Regions from separate parts of the Acetonema longum DSM 6540 genome, predicted to be linked through region 4. Evidence: riboswitches for the same ligand, from Rfam matches in the RefSeq annotation. Region 4 holds a riboswitch; each other region holds the start of a gene.
What was found. A riboswitch is a leader RNA that binds a small molecule or an ion and turns the genes downstream of it on or off. The one in region 4 is predicted to bind thiamine pyrophosphate.
Positions count from the first base shown of each region.

Region 1: it holds a riboswitch for thiamine pyrophosphate, as region 4 does, so the genes downstream of both, thiC (phosphomethylpyrimidine synthase ThiC) here and thiS (sulfur carrier protein ThiS) in region 4, are expected to answer to the same signal.
Region 2: it holds a riboswitch for thiamine pyrophosphate, as region 4 does, so the genes downstream of both, thiM (hydroxyethylthiazole kinase) here and thiS (sulfur carrier protein ThiS) in region 4, are expected to answer to the same signal.
Region 3: it holds a riboswitch for thiamine pyrophosphate, as region 4 does, so the genes downstream of both, thiT (energy-coupled thiamine transporter ThiT) here and thiS (sulfur carrier protein ThiS) in region 4, are expected to answer to the same signal.

Region 1 covers NZ_AFGF01000066.1:29,729-34,508, reverse strand. Annotated here, with positions in the region: gene ALO_RS20780 (N-acetylmuramoyl-L-alanine amidase family protein) at 105-1,691, shown strand; gene ALO_RS08335 (GerMN domain-containing protein) at 1,691-2,263, shown strand; TPP riboswitch at 2,274-2,371, shown strand; gene thiC (phosphomethylpyrimidine synthase ThiC) at 2,530-3,831, shown strand; gene alr (alanine racemase) at 3,879-4,780, opposite strand, start outside.
Region 2 covers NZ_AFGF01000007.1:55,931-60,710, forward strand. Annotated here, with positions in the region: gene ftcD (glutamate formimidoyltransferase) at 1-807, opposite strand, end outside; gene thiW (energy coupling factor transporter S component ThiW) at 1,052-1,540, opposite strand; gene thiM (hydroxyethylthiazole kinase) at 1,560-2,366, opposite strand; TPP riboswitch at 2,419-2,530, opposite strand; gene yfcC (putative basic amino acid antiporter YfcC) at 2,752-4,476, shown strand; gene iadA (beta-aspartyl-peptidase) at 4,536-4,780, shown strand, end outside.
Region 3 covers NZ_AFGF01000050.1:47,006-51,785, reverse strand. Annotated here, with positions in the region: gene ALO_RS06175 (L-fuculose-phosphate aldolase) at 1-321, opposite strand, end outside; gene ALO_RS06170 (HD-GYP domain-containing protein) at 450-1,526, opposite strand; TPP riboswitch at 1,727-1,830, shown strand; gene thiT (energy-coupled thiamine transporter ThiT) at 1,986-2,579, shown strand; gene ALO_RS06160 (MFS transporter) at 2,705-4,117, shown strand; gene ALO_RS06155 (GNAT family N-acetyltransferase) at 4,363-4,780, shown strand, end outside.
Region 4 covers NZ_AFGF01000119.1:45,625-50,404, reverse strand. Annotated here, with positions in the region: gene ALO_RS12805 (DASS family sodium-coupled anion symporter) at 1-48, opposite strand, end outside; gene thiE (thiamine phosphate synthase) at 404-1,051, opposite strand; gene thiH (2-iminoacetate synthase ThiH) at 1,119-2,225, opposite strand; gene ALO_RS12790 (thiazole synthase) at 2,249-3,028, opposite strand; gene thiS (sulfur carrier protein ThiS) at 3,032-3,232, opposite strand; TPP riboswitch at 3,302-3,408, opposite strand; gene ALO_RS12780 (CGGC domain-containing protein) at 3,464-3,814, opposite strand; gene ALO_RS12775 (nitrite/sulfite reductase domain-containing protein) at 3,910-4,581, opposite strand; gene ALO_RS12770 (MarR family winged helix-turn-helix transcriptional regulator) at 4,658-4,780, opposite strand, start outside.

The sequences.
Region 1 (4,780 bases), on a different contig from region 4:
TACATTAATATGCTTATTACAGCATTTTACACTAATGTTTTTGCAGGAATTTTACGATATATAAACGAAGATATCTGTTGACGTCGCAATGTAGGAGGTGTATTTTGTTGCGTCGGACGCTTTCCTGGTTTATACTGGTTTTAAGTTTGGTTTTGGTACAGGTCGCCGCAACAGATCGCCCTGCGATGGCTGCACCGAGTCGGGCGGAAATCACGCAACTCCGCTCAGGGATATTCATGGATGACGCAAAAGGGATTAACGTCATGCGGTATGTCTTTGATGTGACAGGCCCTGTTGAGGCTCAGGGAGTCGTAACCGGTAGTTCGGCATCACGGTTGGTTGTAGCGATCAAAGGAGCAGTTCCCGCCAATGGGAACACCCTGGCAATGGATGACGCCATGGTAGATAAGACAAGTTTTACCGTATACGGGGCCAGTACCCGGGTAAACCTGGATTTGAACCAAAAGATCACTCCTAAGGATATTAAAGTATTTACATTGGCGAATGATGCTCAAGCCGACAAACCCTATCGTGTGGTAGTGGATGTACATATGGATGCTGCGCAGGCTGCCCGGGCGAGCACTCAAAGCAAACCAGCGGCCACAGACGCCGGCGATGCAAAAACACCGGTGACTGCAGCAGTTCCATCGACCTTGGCGGCGGCAGAGAGCAAGGCTTCTGAAAAGCAAGTGCCGGCCCAGCTTTTGCAAGTGCGTTCTTTTACCCATCTGGATGCGGTAACCGGGGAAAGTAAGCTGCGAATTGTGGTTGATCTTTCGGCTCCGGTTCAACCTGCCGCAGTGATAAGTGCTTTGCCTGTTCCCCGCTTGACGGTGGAACTGAAAGGGACCAAAGGAGCGCCTTTGGAAAAAATTCCGAAGCAATATGAATTTGATGGCAAAATTGCTGATAGAATCACGATTGTGCCATCAGAAAAAGATGACAGCCGTTTGATGATTGATATTCCCTTTGCCTTGACCGAGGGAGAATACAAAGTTTTTACTATGCCCGAGGATGCAAAATCCGCTAAACCCTATCGGGTTGTGATTGATATCAATAAAAAGACGCCTCCGGGCAAGTTTCAGTTTACGTCCGGGCTGGCCAATAAAATTATTGCCATTGATCCCGGCCATGGCGGCAGCGATCCGGGTGCGATCGGAGTAACCGGGCTGCAGGAGAAAACCGCTAATTTGGCTGTGGCCAAACAACTGAAGGCAATGTTGGAGAAAGCCGGTGCCAAGGTTATCATGACCAGAGAAACCGATGTGGACGTCTATAGCGCCAGTATCACTGACCGTGATGAATTAAGGGCTAGGACCGCCATTGCCAATCATGCCAAAGCGGATGTATTTATCAGCATTCACTCTAATGCTGCTCCCAATCCGGCCATTAAAGGAACCCAGACATTCTATTTTGCCAAATCGAGTTATGATGCTATGCTGGCCCGGTCTTTGCAGCAGGAAATGATAAAAGCCGGGGGATTGCCGGATCGCTCGATCAGCGCCACTAACTTTTATGTAAATAAATATACACTGATGCCTGCAGCATTGGTTGAAATGGCTTTCCTTTCTAACAAGCAAGAGGAGAAATTACTTGCCTCCCCTGAATTTCAAGAGAAGATAGCCCGGGGGATTGTACAGGGGCTGGAAACATTTTTCGCACAGGCAGCCAAACAGGGGGGTGGGCAATAATGTCATACAGAAAACTCGCCGTATGGATGATTCTGATGATGATGGTCTGGCTAATGGGCGGCGGTTGTACGGACACCGTACCTGCCGGCAGTGATGCACCAGGCAGGCGAGCAGAGGACGTTAGTCAGCCTAAAGCCCCGGCAAACAATAAGGTTACAATCACAGTATATTTTGCCACTAAGGACGCAATATACCTGGCGCCGGAAACAGCCACCCTTGACAAACCCGCTAACCCGGTGCAGTCGGCGATGGAGCTTTTGATGGCAGGTCCGAAAAATAAAGACCTACTGCCGGTTATACCGCCGGTGGCCAAGCTGATTAGCATTAAGGTAAAAGACAAAATTGCCTACGTGAATTTCAACGATAAGCTGAAAAAACAAAACCCCGGCGGGTCGACTAATGAAATTTTAACCATCGGGGCGATTGTCAATACTCTTACGGAATTTCCGGAAATCAAGAAAGTGCAAATCCTGATTGATGGTAAGGTGGTACAGACACTTTCAGGCCATTTGGACATCAGTGAGCCGCTTAGCCGGTCGGAAGGAATTATTAAACAGCCGGTTAAAAAGTAGATAAATTGAATATAACCACTAGGGGTGCATCATGCTGAGAGGCGAAAGCCGACTCTTTGAACCTGATTTCTGGGTAATACCAGCGTAGGGAAGTGGTTAAAAGACTGTTGGATGTTAGACAGCCGTTTAACCAATTTAGGTTGAATGGCTGTCTTTTTATCAAGACGGAAAAAGCTCCGCAAAGCGGGTTTGTTTCTCGTCAAGACGGAAAAAGCTCCGCAAAGCGGGCTTGTTTCTTGTCAATTATGAATAAGGGGGAAGATACCATGGCTACACAAATGCAGCAGGCCCGGGCCGGTAGAATAACCGATGCTATGCGCCAGGTGGCTGAATACGAGGGTCTGGAAACCGAACTGATTAGACAGCGCGTGGCCGAGGGCACAATTGCCCTGTGCGCTAACATTAACCATGCCACCCTGGAACCACGAGGTTTTGGCCTGGGACTTCGCACTAAGGTTAATGCCAATATCGGCACTTCCAGCGCCTATCCTGATCTGGCGCCGGAACTGGATAAACTGGCGGCAGCTATTGCGGCAGGGGCGGACGCGGTCATGGATCTCAGTACCGGGGATGACATTGACGCATCCCGCAGGGCGATTATTGCCAAGTCTACGATCGCGGTAGGGACTGTGCCGATTTATCAGGCCACGGTAGAGGCGATTCGCGACCGGGGATCCATCATTGCCATGACCGGCGACGATATGCTGGCTACGATTGAAAAACAGGCCAAAGACGGCGCTGATTTTATGACGGTGCACTGTGGTGTGACCCAGGCCACGATTGCCCGTCTGCGTCAGCAGGGCCGCACGGCGGATATTGTCAGCCGCGGGGGCTCCTTTTTGACCGGCTGGATGCTGCATAACGACAAGGAGAATCCTTTGTATGAGCGGTTTGATGATCTTCTCTCGATCTGCGAAAAATATGATGTAACATTGAGTCTGGGTGACGGACTGAGGCCGGGATGTTTGGCCGATGCCACCGACCGGGCTCAGGTCCAGGAACTGCTAATCCTGGGTGAACTGGTGGACCGGGCCTGGGCCAGAGGGGTGCAGGTCATGGTGGAAGGTCCGGGCCATGTGCCCTATGACCAGATTGAAGCCAACGTGAAACTTCAGAAGCAGTTGTGCAAAGGCGCTCCCTTTTACGTGCTTGGACCTTTGGTAACCGATGTGGCTCCAGGCTATGATCACATTACTGCGGCAATTGGCGGTACTTTGGCCGCAGCTGCCGGCGCCGACTTCCTCTGCTATGTAACTCCGGCCGAACATCTGGGATTGCCGAATATTGACGATGTAAGGGAAGGTATCATGGCTTCACGTATTGCGGCCCATGCCGCCGATATCATCAAAGGCGTAAAAGGCGCCTGGGAATGGGATCTGGAGATGTCTAAGGCCAGGAAAGCCTTAGATTGGGATAGGCAAATCAAACTGGCCATCGATCCAGTCAAAGCGGCTAATTATCGCCAAGCCAGAAACCCTGGCGGCGCCGAAGCCTGTTCCATGTGCGGCAATTATTGCGCCATGAAAATTGTGGGACAATACCTCGGAAAAAGTCCCGAATCCTGCTAAAACAGATAAAACCCTTGATGCTTGCGGCATTAAGGGTTTTAGTATAATCAGTCAACATATATCCTGGGTACTCTGGCGCTTATAGCGCACAGCAGCTCATAGCTAATGGTGCCGCTTAGGTCGGCCAGTTCGGCAATGCTGATCTCTTCGGCGCCCTGACGGCCGAACAGTACGGCTTCATCACCTATTTTTACATCGCAGGTGTCGCCGATATCAACTATGATCTGGTCCATACATACCCTGCCTACGACCGGGCGACGTTTGCCGCCGATTAAAACCTGGGCCTTATTGGACAGATGCCGGTTGTAGCCGTCGCCGTAACCCAGGGGCAGGGTAGCCAGCCAGGTAGGCTGACTGGTAGAGTAAGTGTAGCCGTAACTGACTGAGGTGTTGGCCGGGACATGCTTTACATACACCACCCGGGTTTTTAACTCCATAGCCGGTTTGAGGTTCAGGTGCTGCTGCATTTCGTGTGAGGGAGGAAGGCCGTACAGGATGATGCCGGGACGGACGGCGGAACAGTGTCCGGGCGGCAGGTCGATGATGGTGGCGCTGTTGGCCGCGCTTACAAGCGGAAGGAGGATATTGTGTTCCCGGGCCTGCTGGACAGAAGACTGAAAAATAGCTAACTGGCTGCAGGCGTGATCTTTATTTGCCGCGTCGGCGCAGGCCAGGTGAGTAAACATACCTGCTAAACGAAGCTCTTTACGCTGCTTGATCATTTCCAGGAAGGATAAAAGCTGTGATGGAAAGATGCCGATGCGCCCCATCCCGGTGTCCAGTTTTACCATGACAGTGGCATAGGATGTTTTACGGCGGGCAGCCTCGGCCAAAGCGGTCAAACATCTCTCGGTAACAACTGCGGCGGTTAGGTCGTATTCCACATACAAGCCGGCCTGTTCCGGCAGGAACATCCCCAGTACCAGGATAGGAGCCTGAATGCCGGCTT
Region 2 (4,780 bases), on a different contig from region 4:
CGGCAGAAGGCCTACCACTTCGCTGCCGATAATGTTTACCCCATAACGGGCGGCTTCGGATTTCACTGTTTCAAACACTCTGAATAACGGAGTTCCGGTATAATCCACCATGTTGATGGAAACCTGGGCTACATTTCTGTCTTCCAGCATGACCCCCATGGCTCGGACATATTTATAGCCGCCCCTGGCTTCCCGGATAGTGTTGGCGATCTTTTTGGCAATGCTCACATCGCTGGTCCCCAGGTTAATGTTATAAGCGATCAAAAACTGTCTGGCCCCCACAGCCGTGGCTCCGGCTGTAGGATGCATCCGGACCGGGCCATAGTCAGGCTGTCTCTCGGGTTTCACGATTTCGGCTTTTAATCCCTCATATTGTCCCTTGCGGACATCCGGCAGGTTTTTGCGGACAGGAGTCTTGGCTGCCGCTTCGTACATGTAAACGGGAATATCCAGCTTTTGTGCAATTTCCTGGGCCAATTCGTTGGCCAGGGCCACGCACTCTTCCATGGTTACGTCTTTCACCGGAATAAACGGGATGACATCGGTGGCACCGATGCGAGGATGCTCTCCCGTGTGCTTTTCCATGTCAATCAGCTGGGCAGCCTTGGCGCAGGATTGAAAAGCCGCCTGTTTCACCGCCGCCGGCTCACCGATAAAGGTCACAACAGTCCGGTTATGGCTGGCGTCGGATTGCACATTCAGCAATTTAACCCCTTCCACCCGCCTGACTTCCGCCACAATGGCATCAATGGCATCCCGTCTCCGGCCTTCACTGAAATTCGGTACGCACTCAACCAATTTCGGCATTTATAATTCCCCCCTATCTTGTTTTTATATATGGGAAGTTTCCTGTCGACACTACTTTTATCTTACATGTTCTGCCTTTATCCCCAATTTCCTCTTACCCGGCTTGTTTCATACAATGCAGCGCAAAAAAAGGCCCTGCAACTCCAGTGCAAGGCCTTTCATACTGAGAAATCATTTGCAAAACCCCACTGCATCCCCGAATCCGGAACCGTTCAAAAAGGTTCAGATGCTAGGCAAGAGTTTCCTAAACTGATTTTTCTTTGAAATATGTAGCCACCGGCGTCCTGCACAGCAGCCAGGCGATCATGCTGCCCCCGGTGGTACTGATCAGGAAGGGCGCGACAAAGAAGAAAGCGCCAACCTGAGACCCGATCAGATATTTGGCAATCGGATACGAGAGAAGCCCGCCGATAATGCCGGTGCCGATGATTTCCCCCAGGACGGCTCCCAGGATGTGATGGGTCCGCTTATAGACAAACCCGGCCAGGGCCGCCCCTGCCATACTGCCGGGGAAAGCCAGCAAAGAGCCGGTTCCCAGGATATTGCGCAGCAGCGAAATGCTGAAAGCTGCGCCCACAGAATAGCGAGTACCCAGCAACACGGCCAGTAAAACATTAATGGCGTGCTGGACCGGAAAACACTTAGACACTCCAACCGGAATATACACCAGGTGCGACGAAAGAACTCCCACTGCAACCAATAAAGCTGTTACCGTCAATTTTCTGACAGGCATGATATCCCTCCTTTAAATTTTAATTGATTTTGCCGTAATGAATCAGAGTATCCGGCTGCATCGTGGATATCGCATCGAAGAGACGCATCCGGAATGTTCCCTGTTCTTCGCCCGTTTTGAGTGTTTTTTGCGCTATTTCGCCGGCAATGCCCATAACCGCCACACCGGCCACGGCGGCCGCAAACAGATCATCAACCGCCCCGCAGCAACAGCCGACCAAAGACGTCGTCATGCAGCCGGAACCGGTTATGCCGGTCAGCATGAGGTGCCCGTTATGGATCAAACAACGCTTATCGCCTTGGGCAATGACATCGGTTTTGCCGGTGATAGCGATCACGCATCCCAACCGCCGGGACAACTCCCGGGCAATCGCCTCGCCGCCCTGCTCGTCAGCCGTGGAGTCCACGCCGCGAATTCCTGCATTCATCCCGGCCAGGATCTTGATTTCAGACATATTCCCCCGGATCACTGAGGGACGTACTTCCTGGATAATCCGTTGAGCCGTATGGGTCCGCAGTGTGGTGGCCCCCACTCCCACCGGGTCGAAAACTACTGGTTTTCCTAAAGCTGCCGCTTTTTTCCCGGCAATCAGCATGGATTCAATCGTACGGGTATTCAGAGTGCCGATATTCAGAACTAAGGCTCCGGCATGACTAACCATTTCTTCCACTTCCGCCGGATCATCGGCCATGACCGGCGAAGCGCCGATGGCCAAAGCAATATTGGCGCAGTCATTGACTGTAACATAGTTAGTCAAATGATGAATCAGCGGCTTTTTCTCCCTTACCCGTCCGATCACTGCGGCGGCTTGACGTGCAATGTCCATTCGTTTCTCCTCCTTACATAATGAAAAGCGCACCCGTAAGGATGCGCTTAACCAAACCCTTTTGCAGCAGTCCCTACGCTGGCATTATCCAGATCAGGTTAATGGGTCATAGACTTGCGGGTCTATATCTCAGCCGGCCTTTTCCAGCTCCCCAGGCATCTTTTTTCTATTAAATGTAACATATCACATCTGCATATTTTTTTCAATATCTTCAACCGGATAATTGGGGAAATTTATAACTCAGTCTAGCAAAGTAATAATCATCCAACAAAATGATTTAAAATAAAAAAGCAGGAAAACCAGCCAATTTTGTTTTCGTGCTGCTTGAAGCTTGAAGATATTTATGGCACAATATTTGCGTATAATTATTAAAGGAGGAGTATAAATGTCAACCGCAGCGTCCGAGACAAAAGCAAAAAAGATTACTATGCCTCATACCTATATCATTATATTCGGCGTAGTGATTGCCTGTTGGCTGCTGACCTTCTTAATCCCTCTGGGCAAATTCGATACCCATAGCATTACCTATATGAATGCGGAAGGGAAAGAAAAATCCAGAACCGTATTAATCCCGGAATCATTCCGATATCAGTATCCTATTGATAATGTCAAATTGAAGACAAATTTATCGGAATTAGTTAATAATGAAGCGATGTTAAATAAAGCAGGGCTTGATAAGGCGAAAATTGGTGCGTTTTTAGCCAAAGAACCCGGGGAATGGGATCATGCCGCTTTAGATGCAGCAGGCCTTAATGAGCCTGTATTATACAGCCTGTTTAAGGATCGGATTTATGATACAAGCGTGAAGCTTAAATCTCAGGCAAATATCTGGGGTACCGATGACTTTTACGGCTTTGGCGTTTTGAACTATGTATTTGAAGGCCTGGTAACGGGAGATAAAACCGGCTCGGCAGTAGGCATCGTTGCATTCATCCTGGTAATTGGCGGCTCCTTTGGCATACTGCTCAGAACCGGTTCCGTGGATGCAGGCATCCATGCGTTTATCAAACGGGTCAAAGGCTATGAAGCAGCTGCCATTCCGGCGCTTTTCACATTATTCTCCCTAGGCGGAGCAGTATTCGGCATGTCAGAGGAGACCATTCCTTTCGCCATGATCGTCATTCCCTTTGTGATAGCCCTGGGATATGATTCATTGGTAGGAATAGGTGTTACGTTTGTCGCCAGTCAGGCCGGAAACGCCGCCTCCTGGATGAATCCTTTCGGTATTGCCATAGCGCAAGGCATAGCAGGCGTGCCCGTAATGTCAGGGGCAGGCTTTAGAATCGCTATGTGGGTTATCACTACAGCCCTTGGCTGCGCCTATCTGACGGTTTACGCCAATAAAATCAAACAAAAACCGACATCCTCTATAGCATATGAAACAGATCGTTATTTCCGGGAGCACATCCAGGTCAACGAAGAAAAACATGAATTCAAATTAGGCGACAAACTGGTGTTGTTGTCATTCCTGGCGGGCATCATATGGATTATTTGGGGGGTTACCGAGGAAGGTTATTATATTCCTGAAATCGCTTCCCAATTCTTTGTCATCGGTTTGGCGGCAGGTATCATCGGAGTACTGTTCAAATTAAACAACATGAAAGTGAATGACATCGCCTCATCTTTTCAGCAAGGCGCTGCCGATCTTACGGGAGCAGCGATTGTAGTAGGCATGGCAAAGGGAATCATCCTGGTGCTGGGAGGCACCTCGGCAACGACTCCTACCGTATTGAATACGATATTGCACGACCTGGGTTCGGCATTCGCAGGGTTGCCTACTGTTGTTTCAGCTTTGTTCATGTATGTATTTCAAACTGTATTTAACTTTTTCGTAACATCAGGCTCAGGGCAAGCCGCTTTGACTATGCCGATTTTGGCGCCTCTTGCCGATGTGGTAGGAGTATCCAGGCAGATCTCCACCCTTGCCTATCAGCTGGGCGCCGGTTTTGCCGATGCTTTCGTTCCTACCTCCGCAAGCCTGATGGGTGTTCTCGGCGTAGCCAGGATCGACTGGGGCCGATATGCCAAATGGCAGATTAAAATGCAGGGTTTCTTCTTCGTAATCGGCTGCATCTTTATTATCGTTGCCGTCATGATCGGCTTCCATTGATGATTTTCTGATGATTTTCGTATCGTGAACTTAAAACCATGACCCGAGGGAGAAAGATGATTAAAATAATAAAAAACGCAAAAATATATGCGCCGGAATTCATCGGGAAGAAGGATATCGTGCTAGCAGGCGGCAAAATACTATACATAGGAGAGAATCTATCACCAAACTGCTGCTTTCCTATAGAAACAGAGGTCCTGGACGGTCAGGGAAAACTTTTACTGCCGGGCTTTATCGACAATCATGTACACATACTGGGAGGCGGCGGCGAAGGCGGTTATAAGACCAGAACGCCTGAAATCAG
Region 3 (4,780 bases), on a different contig from region 4:
CAGGCAGGCCAGGACCGCAGCGTACAGGGAATGGGTATGGACCACCGCCTGGATATTGGGCCTCCGTCGGTAAAAGATACAGTGCATCTCGAATTCGCTGGAAGGTTTTCTTCCGCCGTCGGCCACATGCCCGGCCAGATCCAGCACTACCACATCTTCCGGCAGGGTTTTAAAATATTCCAGTCCGCTGGGACTGATCGCCATCAATTGTTTTTCCGGATTATAGATGCTGATATTACCGCCGGTCCCCTTTGTCAGGCCGGTGGTAATCAGTTTCTGGCCATATTCTACGATCAGTTCCCGCTCTTTCTGAAGCAGCATGCGGTTTCCCCCTTGTCACCTGAGTTTCTGATATTTACTACCATACCATGTTTCCCCGGTGACAATCAAGTTGCGCAGAAGTGGACCGCCTGCCGGAACAGTGGCTCCGGCGGGCGGTTAAGGTTATTCTATGAAATTCCGCCGTTAACTGCGGCCAGATATTCTTGATTTAATATATGTTTGATGGCAATCCCTTTCACGGTGGACAAGTCGATGATTGCACCGGCTGTGGTTCTAACCAGTGGCTTGGTGAACCGTTCTCTGTCGAAAAGTACTACTTGAGCCGTACGGTCATCGGTTAGCATGATCGAGCTGTTAATAAGGCAGTCTCGCACACTGTCGAGGAAAGGCTGGCAGACTTCAGGGCAGAATTTAGTAAATTTATTCTGAGCAATATGCTCCAGCGAGATAAACGGATTGACAGTATCGTGGTAAGCTTCCCTGTGAAAAGCATTTGCTACGGCGATGATCCGGGCAAGGACAGGAATTTTGTCGCCCTGCTTAGCCAGGGGAAAGCCGCTGCCGTCCATGTATTCATGGTGGTAGAGAACAGCCGCCAGAACATCCTGGGAAATGCCGTCTACATTACGCAGCAATTTAGCTCCGTGAATGACATGATCTTCCGGTCCGGAACTGCCATCCTGGGGAATGACTAATTTGCCGATATCATGCAGCAGTCCGGCCAGGACCAGTGTTTGGACGGTTTCTTCCGGCAGCCTCATGGCACGGCCAATCATGCCGCTGATAAATGCCACCATAACCGAATGACGGGAAACCTCATCGGCCAATTTCTGATCGCAGACTAGAAGGTACTCCATAAGGGTGGGGCCGGTTGACAGCACGGTGGAATAAATGCCGAAAGAGATATCTTTAAGTTCCGGTACCGGTACTTGCTTTTGGTTGCGGACAAAATCGAAAGACCGGGAGGAACTGTCGACAATGCTGCTATATTCCTTATAAAAATCTTTAAACACCTGGGACAGACTGTCCGGCTGCTCCGGCTGTTCCGACGGTTGATTTGGCGCAGCTGCAACATCATCCACTATGTATACAAAGCGAATGTCCCACATCGCTAAAAGCGAGATGGTCCTGGTCGTCACCGCCGCGTTTTTTCCCAGGAGGACTTTACCGGTCGGCGACAAGACAGACGAACCGATGATCATGCCCGGGACTAAGTCGTTAACGGCCAACAATTTGGTTTCCATTTGAATCCACTCCTTCTTTACCAAAGATCTATGGGATACATATCAGACGATACCTAATAGCTGCTTAACTGTTAGTATACATGAGCTGGGAAGAAAACATAATAAGGCTCAGTTCCTGTCTCCGTGGTGCTCCTGTCCTAAAAGAAAATTGCGGATTGCCAAAAATAAGCAAATATATTAGAATAAGTATAAATTGAATACAGGATAGCTAGGGGTGCCGCAGGCTGAGAAATGAAAGCAATTTCATTGACCCTCATCACCTGATCTGGATAATGCCAGTGTAGGGAAGCGATATAATATGATAAATGTTAAAACGCGATCCTGCAGGATTGCGTTTTTCTTTATATCAGAATTAATAAGAGACGCCTTGCGTCCTTGCTAGTACATAAACGCATAACGCATTAAAGAAAAGTAAGGGGAGATGATCTTATGACTGACTCATTGATTAAAAAATTGAATATGCTTGCGGACAATCCGGTCAGTATCGCGGTCCTTTTAGGATTGATGCTTCTGATACTGGCCTTCCTGCGCATCAAAAAAATCGCTTTGCAGCCGCGGCTAATCACACATATCGGCCTGGCGCTTGCTTTGGCGCTCATACTGCACACCTTCCGCCTGTATCACATGCCGCAGGGCGGCAGCATCACTTTGGGAGCGATGGTGCCACTGCTGCTGATTGCCTTTTTGTACGGACCGGAAGTAGGTTATCTTGCCGGGTTTGTTTATGGTCTGATCCATTTGATTCAGAGTCCTTATATTTTACATCCGGTGCAGGTGTTGTTCGATTACCCTTTGCCGTATATGGCGCTTGGCCTTGCAGGCTATTTTCGGGACCGGATTTTTTGGGGAACAATTGTCGGCGTTTTGGGACGGTTTATCTGCCATTACATATCAGGAATTGTATTTTTTGCCAGCTATGCTCCAGAAAGCATGTCTCCTTATGTATATTCCGCCATCTTCAACGCCGGCTACCTGATTCCTAACCTGCTCATCTGCCTCTTAATCATGCGGCTTTTACCGCTGGAGCGGATTAAGCTGACATTGTCGCGGTGAAAAGAGCAGGGCGCTGTTAAACGCAGTGGCTGTTTTATTTTAGATATAAAAAGCATTATAATAGTTGCAGCAGACCTATTTGCGGCTTAACGGGGATGCAAATATATGAAAAATGAGGACTATGCATGAATAGGATTCTTCCATTGGAAACAGCTGTATTGATTGTGGTTATGGCTACATCTTTTTTGACGCCGTTTATGGGCAGCGCTGTGAACCTGTCCATACCGGCCATTGCAGCCGAATTTGGCGATAATGCCCTGTTGCTGGGATGGATGGTCACCGGTTATTTATTGACTTCGGCGGTGTTTCTGCTGCCTTTTGGCCGCTACGCGGATATTGTGGGCCGGAAAAAAGTCTTTATTGCCGGTACCGTCTTATTTTCTCTGTTTGCCGCGTTATCCGGCCTTGCCTGGTCCCTGACATCACTGATCTGGTTCAGGGCGGCTCAGGGCATTGCCAGCGCCATGATTTTTAGCACCGGCATGGCCATTTTGACCACCGTCTATCCGGCTCCAAAGCGGGGCAAGGCTATGGGCCTGACGGCTGCAGTTGTCTATATTGGCCTGGCGGCGGGACCGGTGCTGGGCGGCGTGATGAATCATTATCTGGGCTGGCGCAGCATCTTTCATTTTACCGCCATCATCGGCATACTGGCAGCCCTGCTGGCCATCTGGCGGCTGGAAGGGGAATGGGCAGGCGCCCGGGGAGAGACCTTTGACTTCATTGGCAGCACTGGCTACATCCTGGCGCTTTCGGCCGTCCTGTACGGCTTTTCTTCCATCTCCAGCGTGATCTGGGCAAAATACATCCTGGTTGCAGGCCTGGCGCTGATGGCCCTGTTTTTGCATCACCAGTCCCGCCAGCAGCATCCCATCCTGCAGGTGGAGCTATTCCGCCAAAACAAGGTTTTCGCCTATTCCAACCTGGCGGCCATGATTAACTACAGCGCCACATTTGCGGTAGGCTTTTTGATATCGCTGCATCTGCAGCTGGTGATGGGGTATGATTCCCAGATGGCCGGCCTGATTTTGCTGTCGCAGCCCGTGCTGATGGCGGCGCTCTCCCCCTTTGCCGGCACCCTCTCAGACCGTATATCGCCTTCCATATTGGCTTCCTGGGGCATGGGCATCACCGCCCTGGGGTTATTCCTGTTCGTCTTTATCAGCGTCGACACATACTTAGGGCTGATCATCGCCAATCTGGCGCTGATCGGAGTAGGCTTCGCCCTGTTTGCCTCTCCTAATAATAACGCCATCATGAGCGCGGTGGAGAAGAAGCTTTACGGCGTGGCTTCCTCGTCCCTGGGGACCATGAGATTGGTGGGCCAGGCAGTCAGCATGGCTGTGGTCACCCTGCTGATCGCCAGCTTTGTGGGAGATGCGGGCCTGAACAAGAATTCCGCTCCTATGATCGTGGCCGCTTCCCGGGCATCCTTCATGGTGTTTACAGCCATCTGCATTATTGGGGTATTTGCATCGCTGGCCCGGGGGAGCAAAGAGCGGTCTGCCCCTGATGACGCGAAAGGTCAGCAGGATTAGCCGGGCATTTGGGCGCAGGGTGCTTCTGTTTTGAACATAGCTTAGATCGTAAACCGGGATATTCCAGCCGAATCTGGCGGAGAATATCCCGGTTTTTGTCTTTGAATCAATCTTTTTCTATCTTTTTTTACAAACCGTTACAAAACGTTAACAAAAATTAACAGTGGGTTAATTTTTTATAAATGGCTAAACGGTACAATTAGACTATGCATTACAACAGGTTTAAGTATAAGGGAGGTATGACGATGCAGCTCCGGGAAGGAAAATACTTAGTCAAACTGGCTGAAAATGCAAGCGAAAAAGAACAGGTTTACCGGCTCCGGCATAATGTTTACCATAAAGAAATGAATTTTGCGGGCAAACAGACAGAAGGTGAACAGGAATATGACTCTTATGATGAAATTTGCGATCATCTGATGATTTGCGATGAGGAAGCAGGCCAATGCGTCGGGACTTTTCGGTTTTTATCGGGTAAAAGGCTGCAGGGAAACCAAGGCTTTTATTCGGAGCAATGGTTTGATATTGGACAGTTAAAGTGTGAAAGAAACAGAGTTTTGGAACTGGGGCGGGCTTGTATCGATATCCCGTACCGGAATACCAAAGTCTTTAAACTGCTATTTTCCGGTGTAGGCGCTTATCTGAAGTTATTTCCCCATGATTACA
Region 4 (4,780 bases):
GCGTTTGAACAAAGGCTCTCGAGCCGTTTGCTGTAATACTGTTTGCACCACTTACACCCCTTTATTTAATGATAATTTTTTGATAATTGAATTATAATGAAACCGGCAGGGGTAAGGCGAAACAATTTTACTCAGATGCCAAACTTATAGCCCCAAAAGATGAAAATCGGGCCTGAGCGGCGGCTTGGTTAAGAGAAAATTCTGATATTATGATCTAAAATGATGACGGCTCCGAAACACTTAACAATAAAATGCAGTGCTGTTTCTGATACCATTAAATCCAATTAGACATGATTATAAATAAAATTCATTGATCGTCGGGATTCAAGGACCAGACATAGAAGCAGGAGACCGGAAATCGGTCTCCTGCTTCTATGGATTTATCTGTTTTTTCAATGGGGTCTTAAACCAGTCTGGCTCTCAGCTCCTTTATCCTGGCCCCGATATCCGCCGCTCCTACAATATCTGTTATCAAGGCGAAACAGTCTGCTCCCGCTTGCCTGACAGATGCGATATTGTCAGTCTTTATGCCGCCAATGGCTACAGAGGGCAGGGGGATATGCTCGGCAACATATTTTACATAGTCAAGTCCTGTGGCAGCGCTGACATCCTTTTTGGTCCGGGTGGCAAACACCGGACCCACCCCGATATAATCGGCGCCCCGTTTTACCGCTTCCTGAGCCTGCTGGGGAGAGTGGGTGGACAGGCCGATGATCATTTCCTCTCCCACCAGTTGGCGGACTTCCTCGATGGGCAAATCCTCCTGGCCGATATGCACTCCGTCAGGTTTGACAAGCAGCGCCAGATCAATATCATCATTGATGATAAAGGTCACGCCGGCTTTTTGGGTCATCTCCCGAATCCGGATGCATTCCTGATATTTATAAAGCTTTTTTTTCTCTTTTTCCCGGTATTGGATTACTTTTACACCGGCATCGATCATCGCCCGGACTACCTCAATATTGCTGCGCCCGTTAGAGTATTCCTCGGCGGTAATGCCGTAAATATCGGCGGCTGGCCACTTGCCCCGCCGGGTTGAAGCGTGATTCATATACAATCATCCTCCTCTTTACTAATCCATGCGATAACTCATCTGCGGCCTCGCCCCTGGGCCTTTTTCAACGGTCCCCTATTGGCTGCCAGTCTTGGTATAACGGCTGGTACCCCATTTGGCGAAGGGCGGCGCTCATTTCGGCTACATTCCGTGGGTCGGAGATTTCAAACTGCCCGGCATTTTCCTCCTTATCGATCTGGGCCCCTACGGCGGTATGAGATCCGGCCGACATTTTAGTTACGCCCAAAGAGAGGAGATTGTCGCGAAAACGGGCATTTTCACGGGTGGATATGGTAATGCCCGCCCGGGGCAAGAACAGCCGCAAGGCCAGCAGGAACTGCACCATTTGTTTATCGGTGACCGGACAGCGGGGCTGAAACTCGCCGGCATGGGGCCTGATGCGGGGCAGAGACAGGCTGATTTCAACGGCCGGATACTGATTCTGCAGGTAGTGGGCGTGAAGGCCGGTGAAAAAGCCATCCCGTCTCCAGTCATCCAGCCCCAGCAAGGCGCCGATATTGACCGAGCGCATGCCTGCCCGGCAGGCCCGTTCCGGCGCGTCCAGGCGAAAGCGGTAATCTTTTTTCGGACCGCTCACATGAATCAGGTCATAATACTCCTCATTGTACGTCTCCTGATAGATGGTGAAGCCGTCCACGCCTGCGTTAACCAGCTGTCCGTATTCTTCCTGGGTCATGGCATACACTTCGATGGCGATAGAGGTAAAATATTTTCTCAGCACTCCGGCGCAGTCGGCGATGTAGTCCGGGCTGGAAATGGCCCTGGCGTCGCCGGTCAGAATCAGGATGTGCTTGAGGCCGGTGGCGGCAATCCTCCTGGCGGCCTCCTCCACTTCCTCCAGGGACAACTGCTTGCGCTTCAAGGGGTTGCGGACGTTAAAGCCGCAGTACTGGCACTGGTTGCTGCAGTAATCCGACAGATAAAGCGGTGTATATAAAAGAATAGTCTTGCCGAAATGCTGGACCGTCAAGCGCCGGGCTTTTTGAGCCATGGCCTCCAGATAGGGTTGGGCCGCCGGGGACAAAAGCGCCAGAAAATCCGTCGGCAGCAGCCGGTCCTGGCCCAAAATCCGCTCGATCGTTTTGCTGCCCGGGTTACAGCCGGCCGAATCATAATCCCGGTATTTTAGATACTGTTCATAAAAACTCATGCCATCCCTTCTTTACTAAAAAATCATTCATGTAGAAAGCCGGTCAAAGGCGACGACGCCTGAGCATATTCCTGCCTGCCGCCCAGTCCGGCCCAATAGGCCTGCCGTCCTGCGCTGACCGCCTTGCCGAAAGCCTCGGCCATTAAACCCGGGTCAGCGGCGCTGGCGATGGCGGTGTTCAACAGACAGGCCGCTGCCCCCATTTCCATGGCCTCGCAGGCATGGGAGGGCCTGCCGATGCCTGCGTCTACGATCACCGGCAAAGGAATCTCATCAATGAGGATGCGAAGCAATTCCCGCGTCTTTAATCCCCGGTTGGTTCCAATCGGCGCTCCCAGGGGCATCACGGCGGCGGCGCCGGCCTCTACCAGGCGTTTGGCCACCATCAGGTCGGGGCTGATATAGGGCAGCGCCACAAACCCCTCCCGGGCCAGTATCTCGGTGGCCTTCACCGTCTCATAGCCGTCGGGCAGCAGGTATTTATTGTCGGATATGACTTCGATCTTGATCCAGTTGCCGCAGCCGGCGGCTTTGGCCAGCCTGGCAATCCGCACCGCCTCCTCGGCGTTGCGGGCCCCCGAGGTATTAGGCAGCAGCTGCACTCCGGAAGGAATATAGTCCGTCACATTGCCCACCTGGGAATGAAAATCCATCCGCCGCAAGGCTACTGTGATGACCTGGGCGCCTGACCGCTTCAGCACCTCAGAAATAAGAGAATCGGAAGAATATTTGCCTGTACCCACAAACAGGCGGCTGGAGAGCGTTGTCTGGCCGATAACCAGCGGATCGGTATTGCTGTCCATTGCTTACCCTCCTCCCACAAACCTCAAGACTTCCAGTTGATCATTTTCCTTTAGCCCGATACTGCCCCACTGATCCCGTTCCACAACCTGCTGATTGTACTCTACTACTGCCTGGCCCGGGTCCAGGCCTTTGTTGCGAAGGTATTCCAGCAGCGTCATCCCGGCGATAGCTTCCTCTTGCCGGCCGTTTACCCTGATGAGCATTTTTTTGCCTCCTATCATGATTTTTTGGCGCTAATGAAAAAGGCTTACCTGACGGTAAGCCTTTTTATGCAAACACTACAGAGGCTTCCCTACGATGGCATTAACCATATCAGGTTCAAAGGGTTGGAGCCGCAAGCTCCTCTCAGCCCCCTGCCGGGGCACCCCCACCAAAATTATTCAATTTCTTTTATTATAGACCCGGATCGGTGATTTGTAAAGAAAATCCAAATTCTAATTCGCCGTTTGCTGCTTTTTGATGCTCAGCGTTTCTCTCTCTTTTCCTTCAGCAGGGCCATGGGTATAACCGATTACATCAAAATACTCGCTGAGGCGTTTGGCCAATACCTCGTAGTTCGGGTCTTTTCCGCGCAGGCAGGAGGATAAGTGTACTACGTCCACCCCGTTTTTGCGCATCATTTCGATTTTATGCTCCATATCGCCGCCGGCATGGGAAAAGGTGATGAGTTCGACGTCACCTTTATAGCCGGCAAAGGCGTCTTTACGTTGAAAAAAGGCCTGCAAACAGCCTTTGCCGGTACAACGCCGCATGGTTTCTTCCCTGACCAGAATTGCGATTTTCATAAAAATTTCCTTTCGAGCTGTAATGTTGGCTGATCAACATCTACCTGCCGGATACTCTGCCCCTTTTATCCACCCTTGCCAATAGAAGATGGGATCTACTTAGACAGCCGGTATTGCGACGGTATTGCCTGCGAAACAAGATGATCCAACCCGAGGCGGTTGATGGTTTGCCCCAGCCGTTCTTTATTTTTGGCGTTGTTCCGGTAATAATCCACGATGCGGCGGATAAGAGCCGCTGTTTCCTCCGCCGGTACATTACCGGCTGCAATGCTTCCTACCTGAGCCTGCCTGCCGGAACTGCCGCCGAGGATCACAGTAAAACCGGCAGCCGTCCCAAACAGGCCGATATCCTTGACAAACACTTCGGCGCAACAGTTGGGGCAGCCGCTTACGCCGATGCGCAGCTTGCCGGGAGTTTGCTGATCAAAGAATTCTTCATCCAGGGCCAGACCCAGGGCGGTGCTGTCCTGCTGGGCTCTGGGGCAGTCAGGCTTGCCGGCGCACATCGTCACGCCCCGGATGGTATTGCTGAGGAACGACTCCGGTCTCATGCCCAGCTCGTTCATCGCCGCTTCGCCGTCTGCCAGGGTTAACCCGATAATCACGATATTGCCGCCGGCAATCTTGAGCGTGCCGCCGTACTTTTCGGCGACAGCGGCAATCCTGCAGAGGTCCGCCGGGGTTGCCAGGCCGCCGGGAATATGCGGCGACACAGGAAACCGGACCCGTTTATTCAGAATCGGTATTTTCGCTAACGGTATATTCATGGGCTCCTCCTGCTCCTTCTGCGAGATGTTTCTTTTCATTATATACCAGCAGCAAAACGTATGGATGTGATTTGGGTCACATGCCGGTTTGCCGTTCCCTGTCCTGTTCGGCTATGGTAGAGCGAAATACTGCTGTTAAATCACTCAGAAGGCGGCCGGCAAGCTGCAGCTCTTCCTTACTGTATTGATTTAAAATAGC